DNA from 4 places in the Leclercia sp. LSNIH3 genome. Region 1 is predicted to be linked to each of the others. Evidence: predicted binding sites of a transcription regulator. Region 1 holds the regulator's gene; each other region holds the start of a gene.
What was found. The regulator sigma-54, encoded in region 1, starts transcription at its own class of promoters, with help from an activator protein. The targets are predictions, from matches to a motif close to GTTGGCACANNTTTCGCTNT.

Region 1 (7,795 bases):
TGTTACATGAATCAGTTAAATGTGTGAAGCACACCATTTTAATCAGAATTTTTAATGTGCATGTAACATTTTTCGAGAGGGATCGCAGGATGAAAAAGGTTGGCGTGGTACTGAGCGGTTGCGGGGTTTACGATGGTTCTGAAATTCATGAAGCGGTTCTGACGCTGCTGGCGCTGGCGCTGGCGCGCAACGGCGCAGAAGCGGTCTGTTTCGCCCCGGACAAAGCCCAGTCTGATGTCATTAATCACCTTACCGGTGAGCCGCTGGCGGAAAGCCGAAATATCCTGATTGAGGCGGCGCGAATTGCACGCGGACAGATCCGCCCACTCAGTGAAGCACGTGCCGCCGATCTGGATGCGCTGATTGTGCCGGGCGGTTTTGGCGCCGCAAAAAACCTGAGCAATTTTGCCCATGAGGGCAGCGCCTGCCAGGTAGAGAGCGATTTAAAAACCCTGGCGCTGCAGATGCATGAGGCCGGTAAACCCTTGGGCTTTATCTGTATCGCTCCGGCTATGCTGCCCGCCATCTTCGATATCCCGCTGCGTCTGACCATCGGCACTGACATTGATACTGCCGAGGCCATTGAGGATATGGGCGGCGAGCACATCCCTTGCCCGGTGGACGATATCGTGGTCGACGAAGATAACAGGATCGTGACTACCCCTGCGTACATGCTGGCGCAGAACATTGCGGAAGCCGCGACCGGTATCGAGAAGCTGGTTACCCGTGTGCTGGTGCTGGCTGAATGAGATTGAAGCGTCCCCGATCTGGCTGGGTAAGGCGGATCGTCATCCGCGTTCTGCTGGTGCTGGCGGTCTTCTGGGGTGGCGGTATCGCCCTGTTCAGCTTCGTGCCGGTGCCGTTTTCCGCAGTGATGATTGAACGTCAACTGGGGAGCTGGCTGCGAGGGGATTTCAGCTACGTTGCCCACTCTGACTGGGTGAGCATGGATGAGATCTCGCCGTGGATGGGACTGGCCGTTATTGCTGCTGAAGATCAGAAATTCCCGGACCACTGGGGATTCGACGTTGGGGCGATAGAGAAGGCGTTAGCATATAACGAGCGCAATGAGAGCCGTATTCGCGGCGCATCGACGCTTTCTCAGCAGACGGCGAAAAACCTGTTTTTGTGGGACGGACGTAGCTGGATGAGAAAAGGGTTTGAAGCCGGGCTGACGCTGGGGATCGAAACGGTGTGGAGTAAAAAACGCATCCTGACGGTGTACCTGAATATCGCAGAGTTTGGCGAAGGGGTGTTTGGTGTTGAAGCCGCTGCCCAGCGCTATTTCCATAAACCTGCGAGCCGACTGTCAGCATCAGAGGCCGCGCTACTGGCCGCCGTGTTACCGAACCCCATTCGCTTTAAGGCCAGTGCGCCTTCAGGCTATGTTCGCAGCCGTCAGGCGTGGATCCTGCGCCAGATGCGTCAACTGGGCGGGGAAGGGTTTATGCAGGCCCATAAGCTGAATTAATCTTCATCAAACCCGGCGTTGAACAATGCAATCACCGCCGCCAGCGCCTCAACTTCCTGTGGGCCGGTCGCTTCGATTTCGATCTGTCGGCCCTTGGCGGAGTCCAGCATCAGCAGCGCAATCACGCTATTGGCTTCGGCTTCGGTGCCTTCGTCATTACGCAGTAGAACTTCCGCGTCAAACCCCTGCATCAGTTCAAATAACTTCATCGCCGGGCGTGCATGCATGCCCAGCTTATTGGTGATCTCAACGGTCTGCTTTACGGTCATGTTTTACGTTTTTCCAGCGTACGATGACGGGACTGCACATTTTTGCCGCGCGAGCGGAAATAGTCAGCCAGTTGCTCAGCAATATAGACCGAACGGTGTTTGCCCCCGGTACAGCCAATCGCGACCGTCAAATAGCTGCGATTGTTTGTTTCCAGCATCGGCAACCAGAGTTCAAGGTAGCTGCGCGTCTGATAGATAAAGTTGTGGACTTCTGTATGCCTGTCAAGGAACGCGGCAACAGGTTTATCGAGGCCGGTCATTGGACGCAGCTTCGGATCCCAGTGTGGGTTCGGCAGGAAACGCACGTCAAACACATAGTCTGCATCGATAGGAATACCATGCTTAAAGCCGAAGGATTCAAACACCATCGTCAGCTCACGCTCGCGTTTACCCAACAGGCGGGTACGCAGCATCTCTGCCAGCTCATGCACGGACATTTCAGAGGTATCAACGATCAGATCGGCACGAGAGCGCAGCGGCTCCAGCAGATCGCTTTCCTGGTCGATAGCACTTTCCAGCGACAGATTTTTGCTGGAGAGCGGATGCAGACGGCGGGTATCACTATAGCGACGGATCAGCGTATTGCGATCGGCATCAAGGAACAGCAACTGAGGTGAAAACGCCTCTGGCAAATTGCTCATCGCCTGCTCAAAGATCTCCGGCGATTCAGGCATGTTACGCACGTCGATGCTGACCGCGGCGGAGATCTGTCGATCGGCCAGCGATCTCGCCAGCTCAGGCAGCAGCACCACCGGCAGGTTATCCACGCAGTAAAAGCCCATATCTTCCAGCGCACGCAGGGCAACCGATTTGCCGGATCCCGAACGACCGCTGACGATCATCAGCACCATGTACCGTTTCTCCTCAGGACTACAGATGTCAAAGCCATCACCCGATTACGCATCATCCTGACTGCCTTCCGTTTCCGTAATGATTTGATAAAGCTCCTCATCGCTCTGTGCCGCGCGCAAACGACGACAGATGGTTTTATCCGCCAAACGTTTGGCCACCAGCGAGAGGGTGTGCAAATGTGTTTTGGTCTGATCGGCTGGCACCAGCAGGGCAAACAGCAAATCGACAGGCTGGTTATCAATGGCATCAAAGGCGATAGGTGTTTCCAGCTGAACAAACACGCCTACAGCGCGCAGCGTATCCTCTTCAAGTTTGCCATGGGGAATGGCGATGCCGTTGCCGATGCCGGTACTGCCCATTTTTTCACGGGTCAGGATCGCTTCAAACACCACTTGCGGCGGCAGGCTCAGCTGTTTTGCAGCCAGTTCACTGATGATCTCCAGCGCACGTTTTTTGCTCTGGCAGTGGACGGCACTGCGGGTACATTCCTGATTAAGGACACTGCTCAGTTGTAGAGTTGAATCGTTATTCATCATAATTTCACCTAAGCGCTAACTGTACAAAGGGCCCGTTGTGTTTCACAACAGGCCAACCTGCACCCGTTAACTGCCCGGACAATTAGTGTTGTTTCAGTTTGTCTTTATGTTTGTTTAGCTGTCGTGCCAGCTTGTCAATCAAGCCGTCGATAGCCGCGTACATGTCTTGTCCTTCCGCACTGGCATGAATTTCGCCTCCGTTAACGTGCAAGGTCGCATCCGAGATATGCGTCACTTTCTCCACTTTTAACACAATGTAGACCTGGTTGATCCTCTCGAAATACTGCTCAAGCTTGGCGAACTTAGTGTTCACAAAATCGCGCAGGGCCTCAGTAATTTCGACGTTGTGTCCAGTGATGTTGAGCTGCATAGTGTCTTCCTTATCGGTTGTGTCAGACCAGTTGTTTACGCTGGTTGGACGGCGGAATGGATAAAGACTCTCGATACTTCGCAACAGTACGGCGTGCCACCATGATACCTTGATCGGACAGCATGGTGGTTAACTTACTGTCGCTCAGTGGTTTCGCGGGGTTTTCCGCGGCGATCAATTTTTTCACCAGCGCCCGGATGGCTGTAGACGAAGCTTCGCCACCGCCTTCGGTATTGACATGGCTGGAGAAAAAATACTTAAGCTCAAAAATACCGCGCGGGCTGTGCAGATACTTCTGCGTCGTCACGCGGGAAATCGTTGATTCATGCATTTCGACGGCCTGGGCAATATCGGCCAGCACCATCGGCTTCATAAATTCTTCACCTTGTTCAAAGAAGGCCTGCTGCTGCTCCACGATGCAGCGGCTCACGCGTAGCAGCGTATCATTGCGGCTCTCGAGGCTTTTGATCAGCCAGCGCGCCTCCTGCAGGTTGCTGCGGATAAACTGGTTATCCGAGTCGTTGCGCGAACTGGTGCACATCGAGGCGTATTGCTGATTAATTTGCAGGCGCGGGATGCTGTCGGAATTCAGCTCCACGGTCCACAGGCCGTTATGCTTGCGTACCAGTACATCGGGAATAACGTACTCAGGCTCGCTTGTCTGGATGGATTGCCCCGGACGCGGATCCAACGACTGAATAAGATTGACCGCCTCTTTCAGGATCTCTTCTTTCAATCGCGTCACCCGCATCAACGAGCGGAAGTCGTGGTTGGCCAGCAGATCCAGATGCTCGCTGACGATCAGACGAGCCTCTTCCAGCCACGGCGTCTCTTTGACGAACTGCGAAAGCTGAATCAGCAGGCAGTCACGTAAATCACGTGCCGCAACGCCAATCGGATCAAAACGCTGCACGCGCTTCAGGACCGCTTCGACCTCTTCAAGATCGATCTCATCATCACCGATGCTTTCCAGAATGTCGTCCAGCGGCACGGTTAAATAGCCGGTCTCATCGACGGCATCGACAATGGAGGTGGCAATGGCGCGATCGGTATCGGAAAACGGGGTTAGCTCCACCTGCCACATCAGGTAATCCTGGAGGGACTGGGTGGTTTCGCCCTGATACACCGGCAACTCATCATCCTGGTAATCAGCGCGCGTACCGGATGGCGTGCCGGCGGTGTAGATCTCATCCCAGCTGGCATCAAGAGGAAGCTCGTCTGGCATCTCTTTTTGCTCCAGCGCGTCGACGCTGTCGAGCGTTTCGTTATCCTGCGTTTGCTGGGTTTCTACCTCGTCGTGAAGATCGGTTTGCTCAAGCAGGGGATTACTGTCCAGCGCTTGCTGAAGCTCCTGCTGAAGTTCTAGCGTCGACAGCTGCAACAGACGAATGGCCTGTTGTAACTGCGGCGTCATTGCCAGCTGTTGGCTGAGCCTTAATTGCAAACCTTGCTTCATGTTCAGAGCATTTTTCTCCGTTTAGGCGAGACTGAACTTCTACCCTATCAGAGTCTGAAGTCTTCCCCAAGATACACGCGCTTAACATGATCGTCTTCGAGGATCTGCTGCGGTGTACCGTGGGCGATAAGATGGCCCTGGCTGACGATGTAAGCACGTTCACAGACTGCCAGCGTCTCACGAACGTTGTGGTCGGTGATCAGTACGCCCAGACCACTGTCGCGCAGATGCTCAATAATCCGTTTAATGTCGATAACCGAAATCGGGTCAACGCCCGCAAATGGCTCATCGAGCAGAATGAATTTCGGGTTAGCGGCCAGCGCGCGGGCAATTTCCACACGGCGGCGTTCACCACCGGAGAGCGCCTGGCCCATGCTGTCGCGCAGATGTTCGATATGGAACTCTTCCATCAGCTCGTTGGCGCGATCCTGACGCTGCTCAGAGGTCAAATCGTCACGGATCTGAAGTACCGCCATCAGGTTGTCGAAGACGCTCAGACGACGGAAGATCGAGGCTTCCTGCGGCAGGTAGCCGATACCGCGACGCGCACGCGCGTGGAGGGGCAGCAGGCTGATGTCTTCGTCATCAATAATGATGTTACCCGCATCGCGCGGCACAATCCCTACCACCATATAAAAGGTGGTGGTTTTACCTGCACCGTTAGGACCCAACAGGCCGACAATTTCGCCGGAGTTGACGGTCAAACTGACATCTTCCACTACGCGACGGCCCTTGTAGGCTTTGGCGAGATTCTTTGCAGTTAATGTTGCCATAACGAATTAGTTACTCTTTTTCTGTGCTGGGGCCTGAGGGTTCTGTGCCGGAGCCTGAGTGCTGTTTTTGTCCTGCAGCTGCGATGGGACCAGGACGGTCGTCACGCGTTTGCCTTTTTCACTGAAGGCCTGCATTTTTTGTTCTTTCACCAGATAGGTGATCTTGTCGCCCTTGATGTTGCTGTCGAGCTGCTCCAGGTACGCATTCCCGGTCAGCACCACAAAGTCTTTCGCCAGCTCGTAGTGCATCTGGGAAGCGTGGCCTTTCACCGGCTTGCCGTTGTCCTGCATCTGGTAGAAGGTGGCCGGGTTGCCGTAGCCATCGATAATCTCTTTACCGTCTTCCCCGCCAGGACGCGTTACCACCACCTTATCGGCGTTGATTTTGATCGTGCCCTGAGTCACGACAACATTGCCGGTAAAGGTCACTACGTTGCCCTGCATATCGAGCGACTGCGTATCGGATTCGATATGAATCGGCTGCTCGGTATCACCCGTCACAGCAAGCGCAGGCACGCTGACGGCCAGCAGCGCGCTGGCAATAACAACATTAAGGCTGAGTTTGTTTGCTTGGAATTTCATAGGAGGTTCTAACCTTTTCAATCAGCTCTGCGTTCTTGCTGCGTAAGTTCCCGCGCATTCTCAGACCGCTGGAATTAAATGTGGTGCCGTATAACGTAACCAGATCCTGCGACGTTACATCCTGAGTCACAAGGTTAATCTGTGCGTTATCGGTTGTGATTTTGCGCAGCTGTGCGTCTGCGGTCAGCGCGTTCACCTCAACATGACCATACAGATAAAGCATACGGTCATTCGTCAGTTTTGCCCGGTCTGATTTAATCGACCATGTTGGAACTTTATTGGTATCAAACGTGGTCATCACCGGTTGGGTAAACCATGAGACGCCCTGTTCGGAAAAATACTCAACATGTTGAGCGATAAGGCGGTAATTCAGCGCCCCTTCCGGGCTGTACACCACGGTATCGCTGTGATCGCTTTTGTATGTTGGATCGTTAGTATTGACCGTCGGCGCTTGTTCGTCGTCCTTGTCAGCGAGATTCACGCCAATCAGTACCAGTGCTACCAGCGAAAGCAGAATAATAACCCAACGTCTGGTTTTACTCATATCGATTGCCCTTTGGCCTCATCAAGCTTACCTTGCGCCAGCAGCAGCAGGTCGCAGACTTCTCTCACTGCGCCGCGGCCACCGTTGATACGGGTGACGTAGTCAGCGCGCGGGATCAAAAGTGGATGGGCATCGGCCACGGCGACGCTCAGGCCCACTTCCGCCATCACTGGCCAGTCAATGAGATCGTCTCCGACATAGGCGACATTTTCCGGGGCGATGGCAAGTTTACCAAGTAAGTCCCTGAAAGCGACCATCTTATCGGATTGTCCCTGATAGAGATGGGTGATGCCCAGCGTTTCGCAGCGATCTTCTACTAGTTTAGCCTTACGCCCGGTGATAATGGCAACTTCTATGCCAGAAGTGAGCGCACAGCGAATGCCATAGCCATCACGGACGTTAAAGGCCTTCAGCTCTTCGCCATTGTTGCCCATATAAATCAGGCCATCAGAGAGCACGCCATCCACATCCAGGATCAGCAGGCGAATGTTTTCGGCCTGCGACATCATCTGCGCACTGACCGGGCCATAACAGGTTGCAAGGGATGCACCCGTATTACTCATTGTCTTATCCTTCATTACACTACGCCTGCGCGCAGCAGATCATGCATATGTATCACACCCAGCAACTGGTCGCCATCGGCAACCATAACGGAGGTGATATGGCGGGACTGCATCAGGTTTAACACTTCGACAGCCAGCGTACCGGGACGCACCCGGATCCCCCCGGCCGTCATCACATCGGCGATACCCAACTTACGGACATCGACTCCCATATCAAAGACGCGGCGTAGATCGCCGTCGGTAAAGATTCCTTCGATCGTCATCTGGTCGTTGCAGATGACAGTCATGCCGAGATTTTTACGGGTAATCTCCAGCAGCGCATCGCGCAAAGAGGCGTCTTTGCTGACGTGCGGAATTTCATCCCCGGTGTGCATGATGT
Region 2 (7,795 bases), 1.2 Mb from region 1:
TGGCGGTGCATCTGTTTGCGGATCTTGCTCTGGCGACGTCGTTCCTTGGCGTGGCGCTGGGCCTGTTTGATTACCTTGCCGACCTGTTCCAGCGCAGCCGCACTGTTAGCGGGCGTTTACAGACCGGGGCGATCACCTTCCTGCCGCCGCTGGCTTTCGCTCTGTTCTATCCGCGCGGGTTTGTGATGGCGCTAGGGTATGCGGGTGTGGCGCTGGCGGTGCTGGCGCTGCTGCTGCCGTCGCTGCTGGTCTGGCAGAGCCGTAAGCACCATGCCACCGGCGACTACCGGGTACCTGGCGGCAAACCGGCGCTGTGCCTGGTCTTCGCCTGCGGGGTAGCGATAATTCTGGTGCAGTTCGGGATTGCGGCGGGGCTGCTGCCGGAAGTGGGATAATAAACGCAGTAATGCCGGGTGGCGCTGTGCTTACCCGGCCTATCGCAGGTCCGTGCAAGCGCAGCGCCGCCAGGTATGATTAATGCAGACAGCAGTTCTTGAATTTTTTACCGCTGCCGCACGGGCACGGATCGTTACGACCGACTTTGGTACCGTTGATCACCGGCTGCTGGGTGACAGTCGCTTGCGGGTTGGCAATCCAGTAGTTATAGAGGCGCAATGCCGCCGGACGAATATTCTCAATGCTCTGCTGGAACTCCTCTTCGCTGAAGGTATCCAGGCGCTCAAAGTTCTCTTCAGAACCGTGCAGGGCAATAAGATCCAGATCGGCACGCAGCGATTCCGGCAGGGATGACCAGTCGGTCAAGGCCACGCCGCGCATATAGCCGAAGCACCACTCTTCCACCACGGTATAGGTTTCACCGTCGACGTCGTTCATGCCGAACATCGGTTCAAACTGATCCGGGTAATCGCTCAGGCGCTCGGCGATATCGTTCAGATGCTTGAAGCAGAGATCGATAAAGCGGTTCATCTCGCGATCGTTCTTCCAGCGCGGAATGTTTTTCTCGCCGCCCCAGACCGCCACCAGCCAGCGATCCGGCTCCACCACCACCGGGCCGGACAGCACCGCGGTCATCATTCCGTCGAGTTCGGAGACGTCCATAATGGACTCGCCGTCATGACCGTAGGTCATTAAGGTCTCTTCCAGCCATTCCATTTCGGTTTCGTTTAACGGGCCTTCGGTCATGGGTAAATCTCCTGCAGAATAGAATTGCGTGCAGGGTAACACAGAAACCCCGCTAAACGGTGCCCTTCCCCTGCTTATCCCCGGCGCTTTATTGGTGCAAATCTGTCCAAATCGTGACCGCTGCACAACTTATGTGCTTTGTTGTTAATGAGATGTGATCCCCGCTGTAATTTCATTGCATGGTGCCGGGTGGCTTAAAACGGCGCTCTATACTGAAAATTGTCGAAACACAGGCAATACGCTGCCGTTCTGGCAACCATTTTGCTTACTGTTGTACTGAGGATCATCATCCTCAGGCAATCTCGCCTGTTTCTGCGGTATGTCGTCCGTTTTGTGTAATACGTTTTGGATTGGGTACGCCTCCGGCGTTCGACTACACAGGGTTCGTGCAAAAAACCACTCAGAAAAGGTACATAATAATGTCGCTGAAATTGATCAGAAGTCCTCTCTCTCTTGTGCTGGCAGGGTGTCTGGTGACGGCGTTTTCCGCCCAGGCTGATATCGTGATTGGCGTGGCGGGCCCCTTCACCGGGCCGAACGCAACCTACGGGGATCAATACTGGCACGGCGCGACGCAGGCCGCGGAAGACATTAACGCCGCGGGCGGCATTAATGGCGAGAAGATCAAACTGGTGCAGGGCGATGACGCCTGTGAACCGAAACAGGCCGTCTCGGTCGCGAACCGTCTGGTTGACCAGGATAAGGTCAAAGCCGTGGTCGGCCACTTCTGCTCCTCCTCTACCATGCCGGCCTCCGAAGTCTATAACGACGCGGGCGTACTGGCGATCACCCCCGGCTCCACCAACCCGCAGATCACCGAGCGCGGCATGAGCGATATGTTCCGCATGTGCGGTCGCGATGACCAGCAGGGTCAGGTCGCCAGCGATTTCATTATTGATAAGCTGAAAGCCAAACGGGTGGTGATCATTCACGATAAAGACACCTACGGCCAAGGGCTGGCCGATGCCACCAAAGCCGCCCTGGCGAAACGCGGCGTGAAGGATGTGATGTACGAAGGCCTGTCGCGTGGGGAGAAAGACTTTAACGCGCTCGTGACCAAAATCGGTGCCCAGAAGCCGGACGTGGTCTTCTTCGGCGGCTGTCACCCCGAAGCCGGCCCGCTGGTGCGCCAGATGCGTGAGCAGGGCGTGCAGGCGAAATTCTTCTCCGGGGACTGCATCGTCAACGAAGAGATGGTCACTGCCGCCGGGGGTGCGCAATACACCAACGGCATCTATATGACCTTCGGTAAAGACCCTCGCCTGATCCCGGAAGGCAAAGCGGTCATCGACAAATTCCGCGCCAGTAAATTTGAGCCGGAAGGCTACACCCTCTACGCCTACGCCTCCATTCAGGCCATTGCTGCGGCATTTAAAGGCGCGGGCGGTGCCGATCCGGCTAAGGCCAGCGAATGGCTGAAAGCCAATGCGGTGGATACCGTTATGGGCAAAAAATCCTGGGACAATAAAGGCGACCTGAAAGTCTCTGACTACGTGGTGTATGAGTGGGACGACAAGGGTAAATATAAGGAAGTGCAGTAACGGGACGGAATCACGCTCAACGTCGGTATGGCGACATACCGACGCACTAAAACCAGCGGGCCGCGCCAGCGGCCTAAAACACGAGCGCGCGATGATGGAAACTTTCTTTCTGCAGCAGTTAATAAATGGCTTAACGCTGGGGTCGGTCTACGGATTGATAGCCATCGGCTATACCATGGTTTACGGCATTATCGGCATGATTAACTTCGCCCACGGCGAAGTGTATATGATCTCCGCCTATCTCTGCGCTATCGGCCTGGCGCTCCTCTCCTTCTTCGGGCTGGAATCTTTTCCGCTGCTGATCCTCGGCACGCTGGTCTTCACCATCGTGGTGACGGGGGTGTACGGCTGGACCATCGAGCGCATCGCCTATAAACCGCTGCGTAACTCCACGCGCCTGGCACCGCTGATCTCAGCCATCGGCATGTCGCTGATCCTGCAAAATTACGCCCAAATCAGTCAGGGGCCGCGCCAGCAGGGCGTGCCTACCATGCTCGACGGCGTGCTGCGATTCCATATTGGTGAAGGCTTTGTTCAGATCACCTACACCAAAGTCTTTATCCTGATCGCCTCGTTCACCGGGATGCTGTTGCTCACCTGGATCATCAGCAATACCCGACTTGGACGGATGTGCCGCGCCGTGCAGCAGGATCGCAAAATGGCGTCGATTCTGGGGATTAATACCGACCGGATCATCTCCCTGGTGTTCGTGATTGGCGCGGCGATGGCCGGGCTGGCAGGGGTGCTGATCACCATGAACTACGGCACTTTCGATTTTTACGCCGGGTTTATCATCGGGATTAAAGCCTTCACCGCCGCCGTCCTCGGGGGGATCGGCTCCCTGCCCGGCGCGATGCTGGGCGGCCTGATCCTCGGTATCGCCGAGGCGCAATTCTCCGGCATGGTGAACTCCGACTACAAAGATGTGTTCTCCTTTGGCTTGCTGGTGGTGATCCTGATTTTCCGTCCGCAGGGACTGCTTGGCCGCCCTGTCGTGGCCAAGGTGTGAGGAAAAAAGATGACTGCACAAATCGTTTCACACACCGTTTCCCAGGACGGTTTTTCGCTTAAACGCTGCCTTCTCGACGCCATTTTTGCAGGCATGGTGGCGTTGATCATTTTTGGTCCGGTGGCAGGCGTGGTCCTGGATGGCTACAGCTTTAACTTCGAAGGGCGTCGGCTGGCGTGGATCATCGCCACGGTGATGACGGGGCGTTTTTTACTGAGCGCCTTTTTATCTACCGCCCCGGGCCGCCGCGTGATGGCCCGCTTCGACAACGATAACGCGGGGGTTTACGTCCGTCCGCCGGAATACAAAAGTCGGATGCGCTGGATCCTGCCGCTGATTATCACCCTGGCAATCTGTTTTCCGTTCGTCGCCACCAAGTACGTGCTGACGGTGGCGATCCTCGGCCTGATCTACGTCCTGCTCGGCCTCGGGCTGAACATTGTGGTCGGGCTTGCGGGGCTGCTGGACCTCGGCTATGTCGCCTTTTACGCCATCGGTGCCTACGGCCTGGCGCTGGGGTATCAATATCTGGGGCTTGGCTTCTGGACCATGCTGCCGCTGGCGGCGCTGATGGCCGCCGCGGCCGGGGCGGTGCTTGGCTTCCCGGTGCTGCGCATGCACGGTGACTATCTGGCGATTGTGACCCTCGGCTTCGGGGAGATCATTCGCCTGGTGCTGAACAACTGGCTGACCTTTACCGGCGGGCCGAACGGTATCTCCGCCCCGCCGCCGACGTTTTTCGGGCTGGAATTTGGGCGGCGAGCCAAAGAGGGCGGCGTGCCGTTCCACGAGTTCTTCAACCTGACCTTTAACCCGAATCTGAAGTTCATCTTCATCTATGTCGTTCTGCTGCTGGTGGTGCTGCTGGTGCTGTACATCAAGCACCGTCTGACGCGGATGCCAATTGGCCGCGCCTGGGAGGCGCTGCGCGAGGACGAAATCGCCTGTCGCTCCATGGGCCTCAACCATGTGCTGGTCAAGCTGTCGGCCTTTACCCTCGGGGCCTCGACCGCGGGGATTGCCGGGGTGTTCTTCGCCACCTATCAGGGGTTTGTTAACCCCACCTCCTTTACCTTCTTTGAGTCGGCCCTGATCCTCGCCATTGTGGTGTTAGGCGGGATGGGGTCTACCCTCGGGGTAGTGCTGGCGGCCTTTGTGCTCACTGTCACACCCGAACTGCTGCGCACCTTCGCAGAGTACCGGGTACTGCTGTTTGGCGTCTTAATGGTGGTGATGATGATCTGGCGACCGCGCGGGCTGATCCGCATCAACCGCAGCGGCTTTGCGGTACGCAAAGGAGTGGCGCCATGAACGGGACCATCTTAAGCGTTGAACATCTGATGATGCATTTTGGCGGCATCAGGGCGTTAAACGACGTTAATCTCGAGGTGCAGCGCGGCTCTATCACCGCCCTTATCGGGCCGAACGGCGCGGGAAAAACCACGGTATTCAACTGCCTGACCGGATTTTATAAAGCCTCCGGGGGCAATATTCTGTTCAACACCCGGAGTAAAACCACCAACGTCATCCAGATCCTCGGGCAGAAATTCCAGCCGGGGGACTGGATCAACCCGGCGCAGTTTGGCCAGCGTTTGTTCTACAAGATGTTTGGTGGCACCCATCTGGTCAACCGCGCCGGGCTGGCCCGCACCTTCCAGAACATTCGCCTGTTTCGTGAGATGTCGGTGGTGGAGAATTTACTCGTAGCACAGCACATGCGGGTGAACCGCAACCTGCTGGCGGGCGTGCTTAACACCCCTGCTTACCGGCGGGCAGAAAGCGATGCGCTCGACCGGGCCTTTTACTGGCTGGAGGTGGTGGATCTGGTGGATTGCGCCAACCGCCTGGCGGGTGAGATGTCTTACGGCCAGCAGCGTCGGCTCGAAATCGCCCGGGCCATGTGTACCGGGCCGGAGATGATCTGTCTTGACGAACCGGCCGCCGGGCTTAACCCGGTAGAAACCCACACGCTGAGTAACATCATCCGTTTCCTGCGCGACCATCACGACATTACCGTCCTGCTGATCGAACACGATATGGGGATGGTGATGGAGATATCGGATCACATCATCGTGCTCGACCACGGGGATGTGATTGCCCAGGGTAAACCGGCGGAGATCCAGCACGATGAAAAAGTCATTGCCGCCTATCTGGGCACCGATGAGAGCGAGGTCACTGTATGAGTGAGGCAATGCTGGAGTTTCGTCAGGTGGATGTCTATTACGGCGTGATCCAGGCGCTGAAGCAGGTGTCATTGCAGGTGAACCCCGGTGAAACCGTGGCGCTGATCGGCGCTAACGGGGCGGGGAAATCGACCCTGCTGATGTCGATTTTCGGCCAGCCGCGGGTGCGCAACGGCCAAATCCTGTTTTGCGGCGAAGACATTAGCCATAAATCGACCCACTACGTCGCCTCGGGCGGCATTGCCCAGGCCCCGGAAGGACGGCGTATCTTTCCTGATATGACCGTGGAAGAGAACCTGCTTATGGGCACGATCCCCATCGGCAACCAGTATGCCGCAGAGGATCTGCACAGCATGTTTGACCTCTTTCCCCGCCTGAAAGAGCGGCGCAAACAGCGGGCGATGACCATGTCCGGCGGCGAGCAACAGATGTTGGCCATCGCCCGGGCCTTGATGAGTCGGCCCAAACTGTTGCTGCTGGATGAGCCGAGCCTGGGATTAGCGCCCATTGTGGTGAAGCAGATCTTCCAGACCCTGCGCGAGCTGGCGCGCAACGGGATGACGATTTTCCTCGTGGAGCAGAACGCGCACCATGCGCTGAAGCTTTCCGATCGCGGGTATGTGATGGTCAATGGTCAGATCCGCCTGAGCGGCAGCGGCGAGGAGCTGCTTGGCAATCAGGAGGTCAGAAAAGCCTATCTGGGGGGCGTGTAGCCGGGCGCTTCCCGCCAGTCAGGAGACCCTGACTGGCGTTACGGGTGAAGATCGTCAGGAAGCTGGGCGTAATTCACCTTTTCGAGCTTAAAGTTCATCACCCAGGGGGCAGCCGCCGCCTGTTCCGAGACAAAGGGGTATGTTGGGTTAAGCTCTTTGGTCTTGATCCCGGTCCAGACGGAGAAGAAATCGAGGAAATCATTGGCAGACCGTCGGGCTTTGATCAGGCGATGCGCTTTGTCGTCGCTCGACATGATCATAAAGGGCACCTGATAGTTTTGCTGGAAGGCATCGCCATGGGCCATATATTGTCCCCCGGTCAGACGGGCTTTATAGGTCAGGCCATGGTCAGAAAAATAGACCATCGAAAAGCTGTCGCCGGTGTTCCTGAGCTGCTGATAGAGCTGTTTTAACAGGCTATCGGTCTGGGTCATGCTGTAGATGTAGCAGGAGGTCTCTTTCGATTGCACAAACTCGACGTATTTCCCCTGGGTGCGCTCACAGGCCTGCGGGTGTGACCCCATCAGATGCAGGACGATCAGCCGCGGTTCGGTACGCGGGGCCGACAAGACCTGCTCCGTCATCTGCAGCAGGGCTTCATCCCGCGGGTTATTTTCATCTTCGTAATACCCTTTACGCAAAAACTGGACGTCATCGGCGCGCTTCGCAACGCTGGCGATGGCGGTATCGTTTTCACCAATTTGCCCCTGATTGGAGAACCACCAGGTGTGGAACCCGGCGCGCTTCGCCAGGGTAACGAAGTTATTCTGATATTCCGGGCGATCCCCGCTCACCCGGCTAAGGGAGAGGCCCAGCGAGGTTTGGGTGGACGCGCTGGAGGAGACAAAATCTGTAAACAGCGTGCCATTAACGGCGCTGGCGAAAGGCGTATTGTTCCACTGCCCGCCAAAGGCCCCTAAGGCGTCCCGCCGCGCGCTTTCACCGATCACCACCACGTAGTTGTGATAGCGGGGCTTCACCCCCAGCACGGTCCAGCTGTCCTTCATTTTAGCCAACTCCAGCATGTGGGCCTTCTCCTGGACCACCTCCTGGTTATTGATCACCACGTCCTTCACGAAGCGGAACACCGGATAGCCCACGTCCAGCAGCGTGAAGCTGTTCCAGTGAACCAGGTTTTTCACCGGAGTCATAAAGAAACAGGCCACGCTGAAGGCCAGACAGAGTATGTCGAGACGGCGCCAGGGC
Region 3 (7,795 bases), 1.7 Mb from region 1:
AGCACGTCGCCCGTCTCGCCAGCGTACATGACGATATCCTGCGCCTGCCCCAGGGTTATGAAACCGAAGTGGGGGAGCGCGGCGTGATGCTCTCGGGCGGGCAGAAGCAACGTATTTCCATCGCCCGCGCGCTGCTGCTTAATGCCGAGATCCTGATCCTCGACGATGCCCTGTCTGCGGTAGATGGCCGTACCGAACACCAGATCCTGCATAACCTGCGCCAGTGGGGAGAAGGGCGCACGGTGATCATTAGCGCCCATCGTCTGTCGGCTCTGACCGAGGCGAGTGAAATTCTGGTGATGCAGCACGGGCATATTGCCCAGCGCGGGCAGCATGAACAGCTGGCAGACCAGCCGGGATGGTATCGCGATATGTATCGCTATCAACAACTGGAAGCGGCGCTGGATGACGTGCCGGACATAAACGAGGAGGCCACCGATGCGTAGTTTTTCCCAGCTGTGGCCCACCCTTAAACGCCTGCTGGCCTATGGCTCGCCATGGCGTAAACCGCTGTCGCTGGCAGTGGTGTTGCTGTGGATTGCGGCCATCGCCGAAGTCACCGGCCCGCTGCTGATCAGCTATTTCATCGACAACATGGTGGCAAAAAATTATCTCCCGCTCGGTCTGGTGACCGGCCTGGCGGTGGCCTATGTGGGCCTGCAGTTGCTGGCGGCCGGGCTGCACTACGCCCAGTCGCTGCTGTTTAACCAGGCCGCCGTTGGGGTGGTACAGCAGTTGCGTACCGACGTGATGGACGCCGCCCTGCGCCAGCCGCTGAGCGCGTTCGATACCCAGCCCGTCGGGCAGATCATCTCGCGCGTGACTAACGATACCGAAGTGATCCGCGATCTTTATGTCACGGTGGTCGCCACGGTGCTGCGCAGCGCCGCGCTGGTCGGTGCCATGCTGGTGGCGATGTTCAGCCTGGAGTGGCGAATGGCGCTGGTGGCGATGGCCATTTTCCCGGCGGTGATGATTGTGATGATCATCTACCAGCGCTACAGCACGCCCATTGTCCGTCGCGTGCGGACCTATCTGGCGGATATCAATGATGGTTTCAACGAAGTCATCAACGGCATGAGTGTTATCCAGCAGTTCCGTCAGCAGGCGCGCTTTGGCGAGCGGATGGGTGAGGCCAGCCGTTCACACTATATGGCCCGCATGCAGACGCTGCGGTTGGACGGCTTTCTCCTGCGCCCGCTGCTCAGCCTGTTTTCGGCCCTGGTGCTGTGCGGATTGTTGATGCAGTTTGGTTTTGCCGCACGCGGCACCATTGAGGTCGGGGTACTGTATGCCTTTATCAGCTACCTGGGCCGTCTTAACGAGCCGCTGATTGAGTTGACCACGCAGCAGTCGATGCTGCAGCAGGCGGTGGTTGCTGGCGAACGCGTCTTTGAACTGATGGACCGCCCGCGGCAGGCATATGGCGATGACGATCGTGACCTGCAAAGCGGCACCATTGAATTCGATAAGGTCTCCTTCGCCTATCGCGAGGATCGGCTGGTGTTGCAGGATATCGATCTGAAGGTGCCTTCCCGAAGCTTTGTCGCGCTGGTGGGCCATACCGGCAGCGGTAAAAGTACCCTCGCCAGCCTGCTGATGGGTTACTACCCGCTTACCGAAGGGGAAATTCGCCTCGACGGGCGTCCGCTCTCGACCCTGAGTCACGCCGTGCTGCGTAAAGGGGTGGCAATGGTGCAGCAGGATCCGGTGGTGCTGGCCGATACTTTCTACGCCAACGTGACGCTCGGGCGGCCGTTTAGCGAGGAGCAGGTGTGGGACGTGCTGGAGAAAGTCCAGTTGGCGGAGCTGGCGCGCGGCCTGCACGAGGGGATCCACACCCGGCTGGGCGAGCAGGGGAACAACCTATCCGTGGGGCAAAAACAACTCCTGGCTCTGGCCCGGGTGCTGATTGATACGCCTCAGGTGCTGATCCTTGATGAAGCTACAGCAAGCATCGATTCTGGCACTGAACAGGCGATTCAGCAGGCGCTGGCCGCGGTGCGGGACCAGACCACGCTGGTGGTTATCGCCCACCGCCTCTCGACCATTGTCGAGGCAGATACCATTCTGGTGCTTCATCGCGGCCAGGCCGTTGAGCGCGGCACCCATAAGCAACTGCTTGAGGCAAAAGGGCGTTACTGGCAAATGTATCAATTGCAGTTGGCCGGTGAAGAGCTGGCCGCCAGCACCCGCGAAGAGTCGCTAAGCGCCTGATGCACTAAAATTAAGCAAGTTACCAGCCGCTGAATCGGTTGGTGCAAAAATGAAACGCACCATGCACTGTCATGGTGCGTTTTTTTTCATATTCTCTCCGCCACGCCTCATCTTTCCTCTCTTTTCAATTCTGGCACACCCCTTGCAATACCTAATCAGTTCGCGAGCCATTACCGAATTCTGACTGGAGAGATATATGAAGCTGGTTACCGTGGTCATCAAACCATTCAAGCTCGAAGACGTGCGTGAAGCACTCTCTTCAATGGGTATTCAGGGACTGACCGTCACCGAGGTGAAAGGCTTTGGGCGACAGAAAGGTCATGCAGAGCTGTACCGTGGCGCCGAATACAGCGTCAACTTCCTGCCAAAAGTGAAGATTGACGTTGCGATCGCCGACGATCAGCTGGATGAAGTCATCGATGTGATTAGCAAAGCAGCCTATACCGGCAAAATTGGCGACGGCAAAATTTTCGTTGCTGAGCTGCAACGCGTTATTCGCATTCGTACAGGCGAAGCCGACGAAGCGGCACTGTAAAAAATCAGGCACACAGTGATAGGGATCGAGAAAATGAACACAACAACACTCAAAGCAGGTCTGGGGTCTCTGGCACTGCTGCCGGGGCTGGCAATGGCTGCACCGGCGGTGGCAGACAAAGCCGATAACGCCTTTATGATGATTTGCACCGCGCTGGTGCTATTTATGACCATTCCGGGGATTGCGCTGTTTTACGGCGGCCTGATCCGCGGTAAAAACGTCCTCTCCATGCTTACCCAGGTAACAGTGACCTTCGCTCTGGTGTGCGTCCTGTGGGTCGTCTACGGCTACTCGCTGGCCTTTGGTGAAGGCAACGCCTTCTTCGGCAGCTTTAACTGGGCGATGCTGAAAAATATCGAGCTGACCGCGGTGATGGGCAGCTTCTATCAGTACATTCACGTGGCATTCCAGGGCTCATTTGCCTGTATCACCGTCGGCCTGATTGTGGGGGCGCTGGCGGAACGTATTCGCTTCTCCGCGGTGTTGATCTTCGTGGTGGTGTGGCTGACTCTCTCCTATGTGCCGGTGGCGCATATGGTCTGGGGCGGTGGTCTGCTGGCCTCCCATGGCGCGCTGGACTTTGCGGGCGGTACCGTTGTGCACATCAACGCCGCGGTAGCGGGCCTGGTAGGCGCATACCTGATTGGCAAACGCGTCGGTTTTGGCAAAGAGGCCTTCAAACCGCACAACCTGCCGATGGTCTTTACCGGTACCGCGATCCTCTACTTCGGCTGGTTTGGCTTTAACGCCGGTTCCGCCAGTGCAGCAAACGAAATCGCGGCGCTGGCCTTCGTGAACACCGTGGTGGCAACGGCGGGCGCTATCCTCTCGTGGATCTTCGGCGAGTGGGCGGTACGCGGCAAGCCTTCCCTGCTGGGTGCCTGTTCCGGTGCAATTGCCGGTCTGGTGGGTATCACGCCGGCCTGTGGCTTTGTCGGTGTGGGCGGCGCGCTCATCATCGGTATCGTCGCGGGTCTGGCCGGTCTGTGGGGCGTCACTGCGCTGAAACGTGTTCTGCGTGTGGACGATCCTTGTGATGTGTTTGGCGTGCACGGCGTGTGCGGCATCATCGGCTGCATCATGACCGGCTTCTTTGCCTCTACCTCCCTGGGCGGCGTCGGCTACGCAGAAGGCGTGACCATGGGCCATCAGGTTCTGGTGCAGCTGGAAAGTATCGCTATTACGGTGGTCTGGTCTGGCGTAGTGGCCTTCATCGGCTACAAGCTGGCGGACATGACGGTGGGTCTGCGCGTACCAGAAGAGCAGGAGCGCGAAGGTCTGGACGTCAACAGCCACGGCGAGAATGCGTATAACGCTTAAGTAAAAGCAAACGGCAACCGAGAGGTTGCCGTTTTTGTATTTGCCCCCTCTCCCTGAGGGAGAGGGGCAGGGCATCAGCCCGCAGCTGTTATCCCCGGTTGCGCATTACCCCTTCCTGCACCGTAGAAGCGACCAGCACGCCATCCTGAGTATAAAACTCACCGCGAACAAACCCGCGAGCGCTCGACGCAGAGGTACTCTCCACGCTGTACAGCAGCCAGTCGTTCATATCAAACGGACGGTGGAACCACATCGAATGGTCGATGGTGGCAACCTGCATCCCTTTCTCAAGGAAGCCCACGCCATGAGGCTGTAGGGCAACTGGCAGGAAGTTGAAATCAGAGGCATAACCCAGCAGATACTGATGCACGCGGAAATCTTCCGGCACCGTTCCATTGGCGCGTATCCAGACCTGACGTGCCGGCTCGGCGGTATGGCCCTTCATCGGGTTATGGAACTCAACCGGGCGGATCTCCAGCGGCTTGTCGCAAAGAAACTTCTCTTTAACCTGCGGCGGCAGCAGATGTGCCAGCGCGCGGGCAATGTCCGTTTCAGAACGTAACGTATCCGGTGCCGGGGCAGGGGGCATCACTTTCTGATGCTCATACCCTGGCTCCGGTGCCTGGAATGACGCGGTCATATAGAAGATCGGCTTACCATTCTGCACAGCCGCCACGCGGCGGGCGCTGAAGCTGTTGCCGTCACGCAGGACTTCCACGTCATAGACGATCGGTTTCTGGCTATCGCCCGGGCGCAAAAAGTAGCTGTGAAAGGAGTGCACAAAGCGTTCTGCAGGTACTGTCTCTTTCGCTGCATAAAGGGCTTGCCCCACAACCTGACCGCCGAATACCTGGCGTAAGCCCAGATCTTCGCTTTGTCCCCGAAAGAGTCCTTCTTCAATTTTTTCCAGGTTTAATAATGTCAGCAGATTGCCTAGTGCCTGACTCATAGTCGTCCTCAATTAAAACGCCGTGGCGAAAGATAGAGAGAGTATAACGCAGAAAAGGAAGTGGTCCGATGGGTGCAATAATCTGAATAACAGGGAGATTCCAGGCATAAATAAGTGATGTGTGCCACACTTACTCTCGTTATGTTTATGTTAACCACTCATCTGGCGGTATCGATCCCGCTGGTGCATTGATGATAAGGAGAACTCAATGAAACTCGTGCACGTGTTAAGTGGTTTAGCGGTAGCGGTTGCTCTTTCTGCCTGCGCAGATAAAAGTGCAGATATACAGACGCCAGCGCCAAACCCAAACACTGCTGGTGTGGCAACTCAGCCGACTATTCAGCAGCCTAATGTATCCGGGACCATCTGGATCCGTCAGAAAGTAGCTTTGCCGCCGGATGCGGTATTAACCGTCACCCTGTCTGATGCTTCGCTGGCCGATTCACCATCAAAAGTGCTGGCGCAGCAGGCGACCCGTACTGAAGGTAAACAGGCCCCGTTCAAGTTTGAATTGCCGTTTAACCCGGCGGATGTGCAGCCAAACGCACGTATCCTGCTGAGCGCGGCGATCACCATTAACGATAAGGTTGTACTGATGACCGATATCGTCAAGCCGGTCATTAATCAGGGCGGTACAAAAGCCGATCTGGTGCTGGTGCCAGTACAGCAGACCTCGTTGCCGCTGCAGCCTGGCGGCGGTGCGCCAACAACTGTACCTTCCACCTCGCCAACTCAGGTTAGCCCGTCTACGGCTACCCCGGCACCTACCCAGCTTTAATGTTGCCAGCCCCTCTCGCCTGAGAGGGGCTTTTTAATACCGCCAGCGGTATTGTTGCAAATCGATCTGCCCACTGCCTGAAACCTGCACCCCTTCGCTGAGCAAGGCCTGACGCTGCCGCTGCAAATCGGGGCCGGTTAAAGAGATTGCCCCATGGCGGTTCACCACCCGATGCCAGGGCAGGGTACTCCCTTCCGGCAACCGTTTGAGAACGCCACCCACCTGCCGTGCTGCACGCGGGGAACCTGCCAGTCGTGCTACCTCACCATAAGTCGTGACGCTCCCTTCGGGAATCGAGGCCACTATCTGCCAGACCCGTTGGGGAAAAGTGTCGTGTTCGTCCATTTTTTTACTCCTGTGTTGAGAGCATGATAAAGATTCACCGCCAGGACAAGAAGAAAACGTGCACTCTGTAAACGCTTTGCGCAATAAAGCACCACCCGGACGCGGTTAACTTGCAATTGCGATCGGGTACAGTGATAATGCGCCAGCGCGTTGGTTATCAACGCTCTCAATGGAGGCTCTGTTGGTTCTCCCGCAACGCTACTCTGTTCACCAGGTCAGGTCCGGAAGGAAGCAGCCAGGGCAGACGACGTGTGTGCCGGGATGTAGCTGGCAGGGCCTCCACCCATTTCTGCCTCTGAAAACCTTTCAATTATCTTTATCCTTCACTCTTTTCATCTCTTACGCTCCGTATCGGTCCAATATCCATGGCAACAGTAAGTACATTATATATTTCTGAGTTGTCCTGTTTATTTCCTTAATTGTCATCATACTGAAATGTGGTTGTCATTATTCTGTCATAAATGTTGTGCAGGTTAAGTGTGACATTTTTATGATATATAAGCTGGCAATATATATCTGGATAATAATGATAACTTCGTGTATTAATTTAACAAATTGATGTCAAGGATGTAGCCACTATGACCACTGCCGTGCTGAATGTAAAAATTGACGAAGCGCTAAAAGAGAAGCTTCGTCACTACGCAGAAGTGAATAATGAGAATCTCAGCGTTACCACAGAGAAACTGCTGCAAATGGCATTTTCTGTAGCAGACGAGGCGGGAGTAACGGAAGAGGATATCGATAATCAACATACGGAAGAAGAGAGCGTAGCACCTTTTACTCCTAAAGAAATCAAAGCATTAAGAAAAATTCTGAAGAAGAAAAAATGAAACAACATCAGCAATCAACCGCCAGCAGCTACTCGGAAGCCTGTACGCTTCTGCGCTCTGGCTATGTCAAACATGTCCGCCTGGGCTGGGATGTTGGCAGTGATGAGTTCTTTCGAATTGCGTCTGACTGGTGCGATACCGGGGCTAAAATAAAGAAAGAAGGCGATAGTTTTGTTATTTCCCTTAAAGGTTTCCCTATCCCTGCTCAGCACTGACTTCTTCCCTGCTGAAAATGTCTGACTGTAATGATTACAGTCAGACATTTTTGAATCTCCCCGTCGGGGGAATTATTTGTGCGCCCGCTCACTTTTTTACGGTAATAAATATTACCGTTGCAGAACGTTATACAAAGGGGCGTTTGAATGCTCGCCCACTTTTATTCAGCGCCAGCCACAGCGGCTTGATCCGCATCAGCGCACTTTCCAGCTCCGCTGTCTCCAGCGAAAAGGGCATCCGCAGATAGCGGTCAAAGGACCCGGAAAGCCCAAAGCGCGTCCCGGTCCCCAGATGGATCCCTGCCGCTTCGGCGCGGGTGGCCAGCTGGGTTGCCAACATATCCGGCAGCTCCACCCAATAGGAAAGCCCACCTTCCGGCATTTGAAAACGCCATTCCGGGAAATGTTCACGCAGTAACGCCGCACAGCGATCCCGCCGCTCGCGCAGCATCTCCCGTCGGGCGGGTAAAAATGTGTCGCCATTTTCAATCAACCACAGGGTGGCCAGCTGTTCAAGCAGCGGCGATCCCAGATCGAGCGTATCGCGGGTTTGCGCCAGCGCCGCGATAGTGCGCGCTGGTGCACGCACCCAGCCCAGACGCAGGC
Region 4 (7,795 bases), 1.9 Mb from region 1:
CTTATCGGCATGGGCAGTCAGGCCGACACGTTCCAGCAGCTTCAACGCTTTGTCACGGGCTAGCGCCTTATCGCGTTTGAGGACTTTCACCTGCGCGAGAGTCAGATTCTCGATAATCGACAGATGCGGGAACAGCTCAAAATGCTGGAATACCATCCCAACGTTAGAACGCAGCTTCGCCAGGTTGGTTTTCTTGTCATTCACTTTGGTGCCATTGACGATAATCTCGCCCTGCTGCACAGGCTCCAGGCCATTCACGGTTTTGATCAGCGTTGATTTACCCGAGCCGGACGGCCCGCACACCACCACAACCTCGCCTTTTTTCACTTCCGTGGAGCAGTCGGTCAGCACCTGAAAGTGCCCATACCATTTAGAAACATTTTTCAGGGAAATCATTACACTGTCCTTTTCTTCAGCCAGCTGACCAACAGCGACGCGCTTAAACTAATAACAAAATAGACCGCACCTGCGAACAGGATCATCTCGACCTGAGTACCATCGCGCTCGCCGATGGTAGAAGCGGTACGGAAGAAGTCTGCCAGGCTCAATACATACACCAGAGAGGTGTCCTGGAACAGCACGATGCCCTGGGTCAGCAGCAGCGGAACCATGGCGCGGAACGCCTGCGGCAGAATGATGAGCTTCATCGACTGCCAGTGGGTCATGCCTAACGCCAGCGCGGCACTCGATTGCCCGCGGGAGATGCTCTGGATCCCGGCACGGATAATCTCTGAATAGTACGCCGCCTCAAACATCGAGAAGGCCACCATCGCCGAGATCAAACGGATGTCATTTTTCGGCGACAGGCCGAGCACATCCTGCAGCAGGCCAGGCACAATGAGATAGAACCACAGCAGTACCATCACCAGCGGGATGGAACGAAACACGTTAACGTAAGCCGTTGCAAACCAGGCGACAGGCTTAAAACTCGACAGGCGCATTACCGCCAGCAGCGTACCCCAGATTATCCCGATCACGACCGCCGTCAGGGTGATCTTGAGGGTAATGATCAGGCCATCCATCAGATAGGGCAGGGAAGGAACAATGGAACTCCAGTCAAATTCGTACATTATTTGCCCCCCAGGTTGCCCGGCAGGCGAACTTTACGTTCGACAAGGTTCATCACCAGCATAATTACCGCGTTAATCAGAACATACGCCAGGGTAATGGCGGTAAAGGATTCCCACGCATGGGCAGAGTAATCCAGCAGTTTGCCCGCCTGCGCCGCCATATCCACCAGACCGATGGTGGACGCGATGGCCGAGTTTTTCACCAGGTTCATCATTTCCGAGGTCATCGGCGGTACGATCACGCGATAGGCATTGGGCAGCAGAACGTAACGGTAGGCTTGCGGTAAGGTCAGGCCCATCGCCAGCGCAGCATTTTTCTGCCCGCGTGGCAGAGACTGAATCGCTGCACGCACCTGCTCACACACGCGGGCGGCAGTAAACAGACCCAGGCAGAGCATGGAGGAGACAAAGAACTGAACGTTAGGATCCAGCTCTGATTTGAACCACATGCCGAGATCTTCCGGCAGCAGTTCGGGAATAACCAAATACCAGGTAAAAAACTGCACGATTAACGGAACGTTACGGAACAGTTCGACGTAGCAGGTTCCCAGCGAGGAGAGAAAGCGATTCGGGACGGTACGCAAAATACCGAACAGCGAGCCGACAAGGAAAGCGATGATCCAGGCGGTGATCGACAGTGCGACCGTGACCTGAAAACCGCTCCACAGCCAGCCAAGATAGGTGGTGTTGCCGAACGGGGCTTGCTGCAGGAAAATGCCCCAGTTCCAGTCGATTGACATAATAAACTCCAGAAAAAAAAGGGTAGCAGCGCTACCCTCGAAGATTGGTGAGAAGCTTTAATCGTCGCGCTGAGTGGGGAACGACCCCTCAACGTTTAGTCTGTCCGCGCTTCCCGACAATCGAGAGGGCAGGAGATCCCGCCCCTTAGTGGTTCTAATTAGTTAAGTGCTTTGTCGTTCGGTTCTTTAAACAGGGCTTTCATGTCGTCAGACAGTTCAAAGTTCATGTTCAGATTTTTTGGTGGGATTGGGTTCTTGAACCACTTATCGAACCATTTCTCCGCGTCGCCGGAGGTCTGAACCTGAGCGATGGTGTCATCGACCAGTTTCTTAAATTCCGCATCGTCTTTGCGCATCATGCAGCCATACGCTTCTTTAGACTGCGCGGTACCGACGATTTCCCAGTTGTCCGGTTTCTTCGCTTTAGCGCGCTCACCGGCCAGCAATGCATCATCCATCATGAACGCAACGGCGCGACCGCTTTCCAGCGTACGGAAGGAGTCACCGTGGTCTTTGGCGCTGATGATGCGCATGTCCATTTTCTTCTCTTCGTTCAGCTTGTGCAGCAGCACTTCAGACGTGGTACCGGAGGTGACGACTACTGCTTTGCCTTTCAGGTCAGCGAAGTCTTTAATATCGCCGCCTTTTTTGGTCAGCAGACGGGTACCAACCACGAAAATGGTGTCGGAGAAGGCAGCCTGTTTCTGACGCTCAAGGTTGTTGGTGGTGGAGCCGCACTCAAAATCAAAGGTGCCGTTTTGCAGCAGCGGGATACGGTTTTGTGAAGTGATTGGGATCAGCTTCACTTGCAGATCCGGTTTGTTCAGCTTCTTCTTCACCGCGTCCACGATGGCGTTGGAGTAAGCCTGAGAGTAACCCACGACTTTTTGCGTGTTGTCGTAGTATGAGAATGGAACGGAGGATTCACGGTGGCCGACCACAATCACGCCGTTTTTAGCGATTTTTTCCAGGGTGCCGCCCGCTGCTGGTGCAGCATCTTCGGCGTGAACAACGCCTGCAGACAATCCCATCACCAGCATTGCTGTGGCCAGTTTACGTAATTGCATATCCAACTCCTTTTTTATCAGCGTCAGGGGCGCATTGATATTCGGTGTGATGTTGTTATAGCTCGCGCGATACGAGTGCAGTGTTATACATGTTTGTTAACATTTAGTTTGGCTTAATGTAAAGATTTTGCTGCTTTATTGTTTATTTTTGCGAAGCGCGCCGCACCATTCAGAGGCATAAATCTCCCGTTGCACCGTTTCGGTGCTACCGACGAACTATGCTGGTGCGACCCGGTTGCACGTTAAGCCAAATCGCGTTTGCGTGAATAAACAAAGCAATAGACGTGCCAGAGTTGTCGAATGGAGGGAATTGCCCGGTTGCGGCTGCGCCTTACCCGGTTTAAAAACGGTAAGCCCGGCAAGCGTAGCGCCGCCGGGCAAAAAGGAAGGGGATTACTTACGACGCTGACGAAGGCTCATCAGCACTGCGCCAAAGCCGAACAGCGCGGTCAGGATCCACAGCGGCCAGTTGCCGGTGCGGGCATATGGCGTCAGCCCGGTAGCTGGCGTGACCTTGGCGGTCAGCACATCGCGGGTAAACTGCGGGAGCATGGCCTGAATTTCGCCCTGCGGACCAATCACGGCTGTGATGCCATTGTTGGTGCTGCGCAGCAGTGGGCGCGCCAGCTCCAGCGAGCGCATCCGCGCCATCTGGAAGTGCTGCCACGGACCAATCGACTTACCAAACCACGCATCGTTAGAGATCGTCAGCAGATAGTCGGTGTTCGGGCGGAAATTATCGCGCACCTGCTCACCCAGAATGATCTCGTAGCAAATGGCAGCGGTCAGTAAAAAGCCGTGGGCGCTGAGCTGAGGCTGGATGTACGGACCGCGGCTAAACGAGGACATCGGTAAATCGAAGAACGGCGCCAGCGGACGCAGAATTGACTCCAGCGGCACGAACTCACCAAACGGTACGAGGTGGTTTTTGTTGTAACGGTTAGCCGACTCGTAGCTGTACGGATTGTCTTTCCCCAACGTAATGATGGTGTTGTAGGTATCGTACCGGTTTTGCTTGTTCAGACGTGCATCCACGATCCCGGTGATCAGGGTGGTGTCACGGGCGCGCAGCAGATCGTCCATCATGGCGAGGAAACGCTGCTGGTTGATCTCCAGATCCGGGATCGCTGACTCCGGCCAGATAATTAACTGGGATTTGCCCATCTCTTTCTGCGTGGCATCCAGATAAATTTTCAGGGTGTTGACCAGCTGACCCTCATCCCATTTCAGCGACTGGGGAATATTACCCTGCACCATCGACACCTGGGTGGCGCGCTCAGGCTCAAGGGTAAACCACTGGATGTAGCGCAGCGGGAAGGGCAGCGCAAAGAGGATCAGCCCCGCAAACAGCGGTCGCCAGTTACGCTGCACCAATGCCAGGACCAGCAGGCCGCTCACAACCATCAGCAGGAAGTTGATGGCCTCGACGCCCATTACCGGTGCCAGCCCTTTCAGCGGGCCGTCGATCTGGCTGTAGCCGAACTGCAGCCACGGGAAGCCGGTCAGCACCCAGCCGCGCAGGAATTCGCTAATTTGCCAGACTACCGGGGCGGCAATGGCCACCCGCAGCCAGCTGGTTTTCGGCCACAGGCGCGACAAAATACCGGCAAACAGACCGGTATAGAGCGAGAGGTAGGCCGCCAGCAGCACGACGAGGAAGACATTCACCGGTCCCGGCATACCGCCAAACTGCGCAATACTGACGTAAACCCAGTTAATGCCGGAACCAAACAGGCCCAGCCCCCAGACATAACCAATGGCCGCGGCCTGTACGGGCCGGCGGTTCAGGGTCAGCCCCTGAAGCCCCATCAGAGAGAGGAGCGCGGCGGGCCAGAAGTCATAAGGGGAAAAAGCCAGCGTACCGCTGGCTCCGAGGATTAGCGCCAGCAGCAGACGTACGCGCTGGCGTTCAAACAGTGGGGCAAATGCCATTTAAATCAATCATCCAGTGTGGGTTGCGGAGCATCGTCCGGCATTCTTACATGAACCTGAATAATACGTCGACTGTCGGCCATCGCGACCTTGAACTGGTAACCATCTATTTCCACGGTCTCACCGCGCGCCGGAAGGTGACCAAATGCCTGCATCACCAGCCCGCCGATGGTATCCACCTCTTCATCGCTGAAGTGCGTGCCAAAGGTGTCATTGAAATCTTCGATCGGTGCCAGCGCACGTACGGTCCAGGTGTGGCGGCTCAACTGACGGAAGTCGATATCCTCTTCTTCGTCATACTCGTCTTCGATTTCACCCACAATCAGTTCGAGAATATCTTCGATGGTAACCAGGCCCGAAACACCGCCAAATTCATCGATAACAATCGCCATGTGGTAGCGCTGAGAGCGAAACTCTTTCAGCATGCGGTCTACCCGCTTGCTTTCCGGGACAACGACCGCCGGGCGCAACACTTTTTCCATGCTGAAGGCTTCGGCATCGCTGCGCATAAACGGCAGCAGATCTTTCGCCATCAAAATCCCTTCGATGTGATCTTTATCCTCGCTGATGACCGGGAAACGCGAGTGGGCAGACTCGATGATAACGTCGAGGCACTCATCTAAGGTCTGGTTGCGTTTCAGGGTGATCATCTGCGAGCGGGGGATCATGATATCGCGAACGCGCTGGTCGGCGATATCCATTACCCCTTCGAGCATCTCGCGCGTATCTTCATCGATAAGATCGTTCTGCCCGGAGTCACGGATCAGCTCAAGCAGTTCGTCACGGTTTTTGGGTTCACCGTGGAACAGCTGGCTCAGAATGAGGGAGAAAAATCCCTTTTTGCTGGTTGGTGTGTCGCTACTGTGTGAATTGTCGTCGCTCATGGCGTTTGTTAAGGGTTCTCATGTTGATATAAAACTGCCGTCGCGGACCAGTGTCTGACACGACGGCACATTATGTCTGTTCGGCGCAAAAGCGCCGAACAGACTACTCTTTCTCGGCAATGTACGGATCCTCATAGCCCAGAGCAAGCATTATCTCTGTCTCGAGGGATTCCATCTCTTCCGCTTCTTCATCTTCAATATGGTCGTAGCCCAGCAGATGCAGGCTACCGTGCACCACCATGTGCGCCCAGTGTGCTTCGAGCGGCTTTTGCTGCTCCTGCGCCTCTTGCTCGACCACCTGCCGACAGATGATTAAATCACCCAGCAGCGGCAGTTCGATGCCCGGTGGCGCTTCAAACGGGAAGGAGAGCACGTTGGTCGGCTTATCTTTCCCGCGATAGGTCAGGTTCAGGTCGTGGCTTTCGGCTTCATCCACCAGGCGAATCGTGACCTCTGACTCTTCCTGAAACTGAGGGATGACGGCGTTCAACCACGCCTGGAACTGGCTCTCTTCCGGCAGGCCGGAATTATCTTCACAGGCCAGCTGTAAATCGAGGATCACCTGACTCATTTCTGCTCTTGCTCCTGGGCTTCGCGTTTACGTTCCGCGGCCTGTTCTGCTCTACGTTTTTGATCTGCTGCTTCCCATGCTTCATACGCCGTGACGATGCGGGCAACCACCGGGTGGCGCACCACGTCTTCACTGTGGAAGAAGTTAAAGCTGATTTCGTCCACTTCGGACAGGACTTCAATGGCGTGACGCAGACCTGATTTGGTGCTGCGCGGCAGGTCGACCTGGGTGATATCACCGGTGATCACCGCTTTGGAGTTAAAGCCAATACGGGTCAGGAACATCTTCATCTGCTCGATGGTGGTGTTCTGGCTCTCATCCAGGATGATGAACGCATCGTTTAGCGTACGACCGCGCATATAGGCCAGCGGAGCCACTTCGATGACGTTACGTTCAATCAGTTTTTCAACCTTCTCAAAGCCGAGCATCTCAAACAGCGCATCGTAAAGCGGGCGCAGGTAAGGATCGACTTTCTGGCTCAGGTCGCCAGGCAGGAAGCCCAGCTTCTCGCCTGCTTCAACGGCCGGACGGGTGAGCAGAATACGGCGGATCTCCTGGCGCTCCAGAGCATCCACGGCAGCGGCCACCGCAAGGTAGGTTTTACCGGTACCCGCCGGGCCAACGCCGAAGGTGATGTCATGATCGAGAATATTGGCGATGTACTGCGCCTGGTTTGGCGTGCGTGGCTTGATGACGCCACGTTTGGTCTGGATGTGGATAGCTTTACCGAAATCCGGCACGCTCTCCGCACTCTGCTCCAGTACCCGCGATTCTTTGATCGCCAGATGGATCTGTTCTGGCTCAATATCCTGCGTTTCACCGCGCATCGGGGCGGTATCGACGTACAGGTTGCGGAGGATATCCGCAGCGGCATTGACGCAAATTGCGCGTCCGGTGAGTTTGAACTGGTTATCGCGACGATTAATCTCAATACCCAGACGTCGCTCCAGATGTTTGATGTTGTCATCAAACGGCCCGCACAGGCTCAGCAGGCGAGCGTTGTCTGCTGGCTCAAGGGTAATTTCACGTGTGTCTATATTCAAACCGGTCCTCTTAATGTCTCGGGTGTCAGAAGGCAGTGTTTCTGTCTTATGAAAGTATTCACGCCCCAGGATAAAGGCGCAAGCATTGCGAAGGATATGGGGGAAAGAACAGGGGAAAACAAGGCCTGCCAAAATAGCAGGCCAGAGGAATTATGGCTGATAAACGCCGACGCCCAGATCGCTTTCTTTACGGGTACGGGCAATCACCGATTCGGGTGATTCGGCGATACGCAGACCCATTTCGTCTTCGGTGCGGACCAGTTTTCCGCGCAGGGAGTTGGTCAGCACTTCAAGGATCTCGATATCAACGAATTTGCCCACCAGATCTGGCGTACCTTCGAAGTTCACGACGCGGTTGTTCTCCGTACGGCCTGACAACTGCATGATGCTCTTACGGGAGGTGCCTTCTACCAGCACGCGCTGCACGGTGCCGAGCATCCGACGACTCCAGGCATTAGCCTGCTGGTTGATGCGATCCTGCAGGATAT

Region 2: a site for sigma-54 is predicted at 1,392-1,411, ahead of C3F35_RS20495 (branched-chain amino acid ABC transporter substrate-binding protein). Genes of this name have one in related genera too.
Region 3: a site for sigma-54 is predicted at 2,347-2,366, ahead of glnK (P-II family nitrogen regulator). Genes of this name have one in related genera too.
Region 4: a site for sigma-54 is predicted at 3,150-3,169, ahead of C3F35_RS05365 (amino acid ABC transporter substrate-binding protein). Genes of this name have one in related genera too.

The regions. Positions count from the first base shown of each region.
Region 1 is NZ_CP026387.1:2,984,116-2,991,910, forward strand. Features, by position in the region: gene elbB (isoprenoid biosynthesis glyoxalase ElbB) at 90-749, shown strand; gene mtgA (monofunctional biosynthetic peptidoglycan transglycosylase) at 746-1,471, shown strand; gene npr (PTS phosphocarrier protein NPr) at 1,468-1,740, opposite strand; gene rapZ (RNase adapter RapZ) at 1,737-2,591, opposite strand; gene ptsN (PTS IIA-like nitrogen regulatory protein PtsN) at 2,637-3,128, opposite strand; gene hpf (ribosome hibernation promoting factor) at 3,211-3,498, opposite strand; gene rpoN (RNA polymerase factor sigma-54) at 3,521-4,954, opposite strand; gene lptB (LPS export ABC transporter ATP-binding protein) at 5,002-5,727, opposite strand; gene lptA (lipopolysaccharide ABC transporter substrate-binding protein LptA) at 5,734-6,309, opposite strand; gene lptC (LPS export ABC transporter periplasmic protein LptC) at 6,278-6,853, opposite strand; gene kdsC (3-deoxy-manno-octulosonate-8-phosphatase KdsC) at 6,850-7,416, opposite strand; gene kdsD (arabinose-5-phosphate isomerase KdsD) at 7,431-7,795, opposite strand, start outside.
Region 2 is NZ_CP026387.1:4,229,285-4,237,079, reverse strand. Features, by position in the region: gene tyrP (tyrosine transporter TyrP) at 1-395, shown strand, start outside; gene C3F35_RS20500 (YecA/YgfB family protein) at 475-1,143, opposite strand; gene C3F35_RS20495 (branched-chain amino acid ABC transporter substrate-binding protein) at 1,563-2,684, shown strand; gene C3F35_RS20490 (ABC transporter permease subunit) at 2,779-3,693, shown strand; gene livM (high-affinity branched-chain amino acid ABC transporter permease LivM) at 3,703-5,004, shown strand; gene C3F35_RS20480 (ABC transporter ATP-binding protein) at 5,001-5,876, shown strand; gene C3F35_RS20475 (ABC transporter ATP-binding protein) at 5,873-6,589, shown strand; gene C3F35_RS20470 (phosphoethanolamine transferase) at 6,628-7,795, opposite strand, start outside.
Region 3 is NZ_CP026387.1:1,328,054-1,335,848, reverse strand. Features, by position in the region: gene C3F35_RS06505 (SmdA family multidrug ABC transporter permease/ATP-binding protein) at 1-446, shown strand, start outside; gene C3F35_RS06500 (SmdB family multidrug efflux ABC transporter permease/ATP-binding protein) at 439-2,217, shown strand; gene glnK (P-II family nitrogen regulator) at 2,414-2,752, shown strand; gene amtB (ammonium transporter AmtB) at 2,786-4,072, shown strand; gene tesB (acyl-CoA thioesterase II) at 4,161-5,021, opposite strand; gene C3F35_RS06480 (YbaY family lipoprotein) at 5,230-5,799, shown strand; gene C3F35_RS06475 (MGMT family protein) at 5,833-6,144, opposite strand; RNA gene ffs (signal recognition particle sRNA small type) at 6,324-6,420, shown strand; gene C3F35_RS06465 (hypothetical protein) at 6,723-6,974, shown strand; gene C3F35_RS06460 (hypothetical protein) at 6,971-7,189, shown strand; gene yczR (MocR-like transcription factor YczR) at 7,317-7,795, opposite strand, start outside.
Region 4 is NZ_CP026387.1:1,090,715-1,098,509, reverse strand. Features, by position in the region: gene C3F35_RS05380 (amino acid ABC transporter ATP-binding protein) at 1-396, opposite strand, end outside; gene gltK (glutamate/aspartate ABC transporter permease GltK) at 396-1,070, opposite strand; gene gltJ (glutamate/aspartate ABC transporter permease GltJ) at 1,070-1,810, opposite strand; gene C3F35_RS05365 (amino acid ABC transporter substrate-binding protein) at 1,969-2,877, opposite strand; gene lnt (apolipoprotein N-acyltransferase) at 3,271-4,809, opposite strand; gene corC (CNNM family magnesium/cobalt transport protein CorC) at 4,815-5,693, opposite strand; gene ybeY (rRNA maturation RNase YbeY) at 5,797-6,264, opposite strand; gene C3F35_RS05345 (PhoH family protein) at 6,261-7,307, opposite strand; gene miaB (tRNA (N6-isopentenyl adenosine(37)-C2)-methylthiotransferase MiaB) at 7,458-7,795, opposite strand, start outside.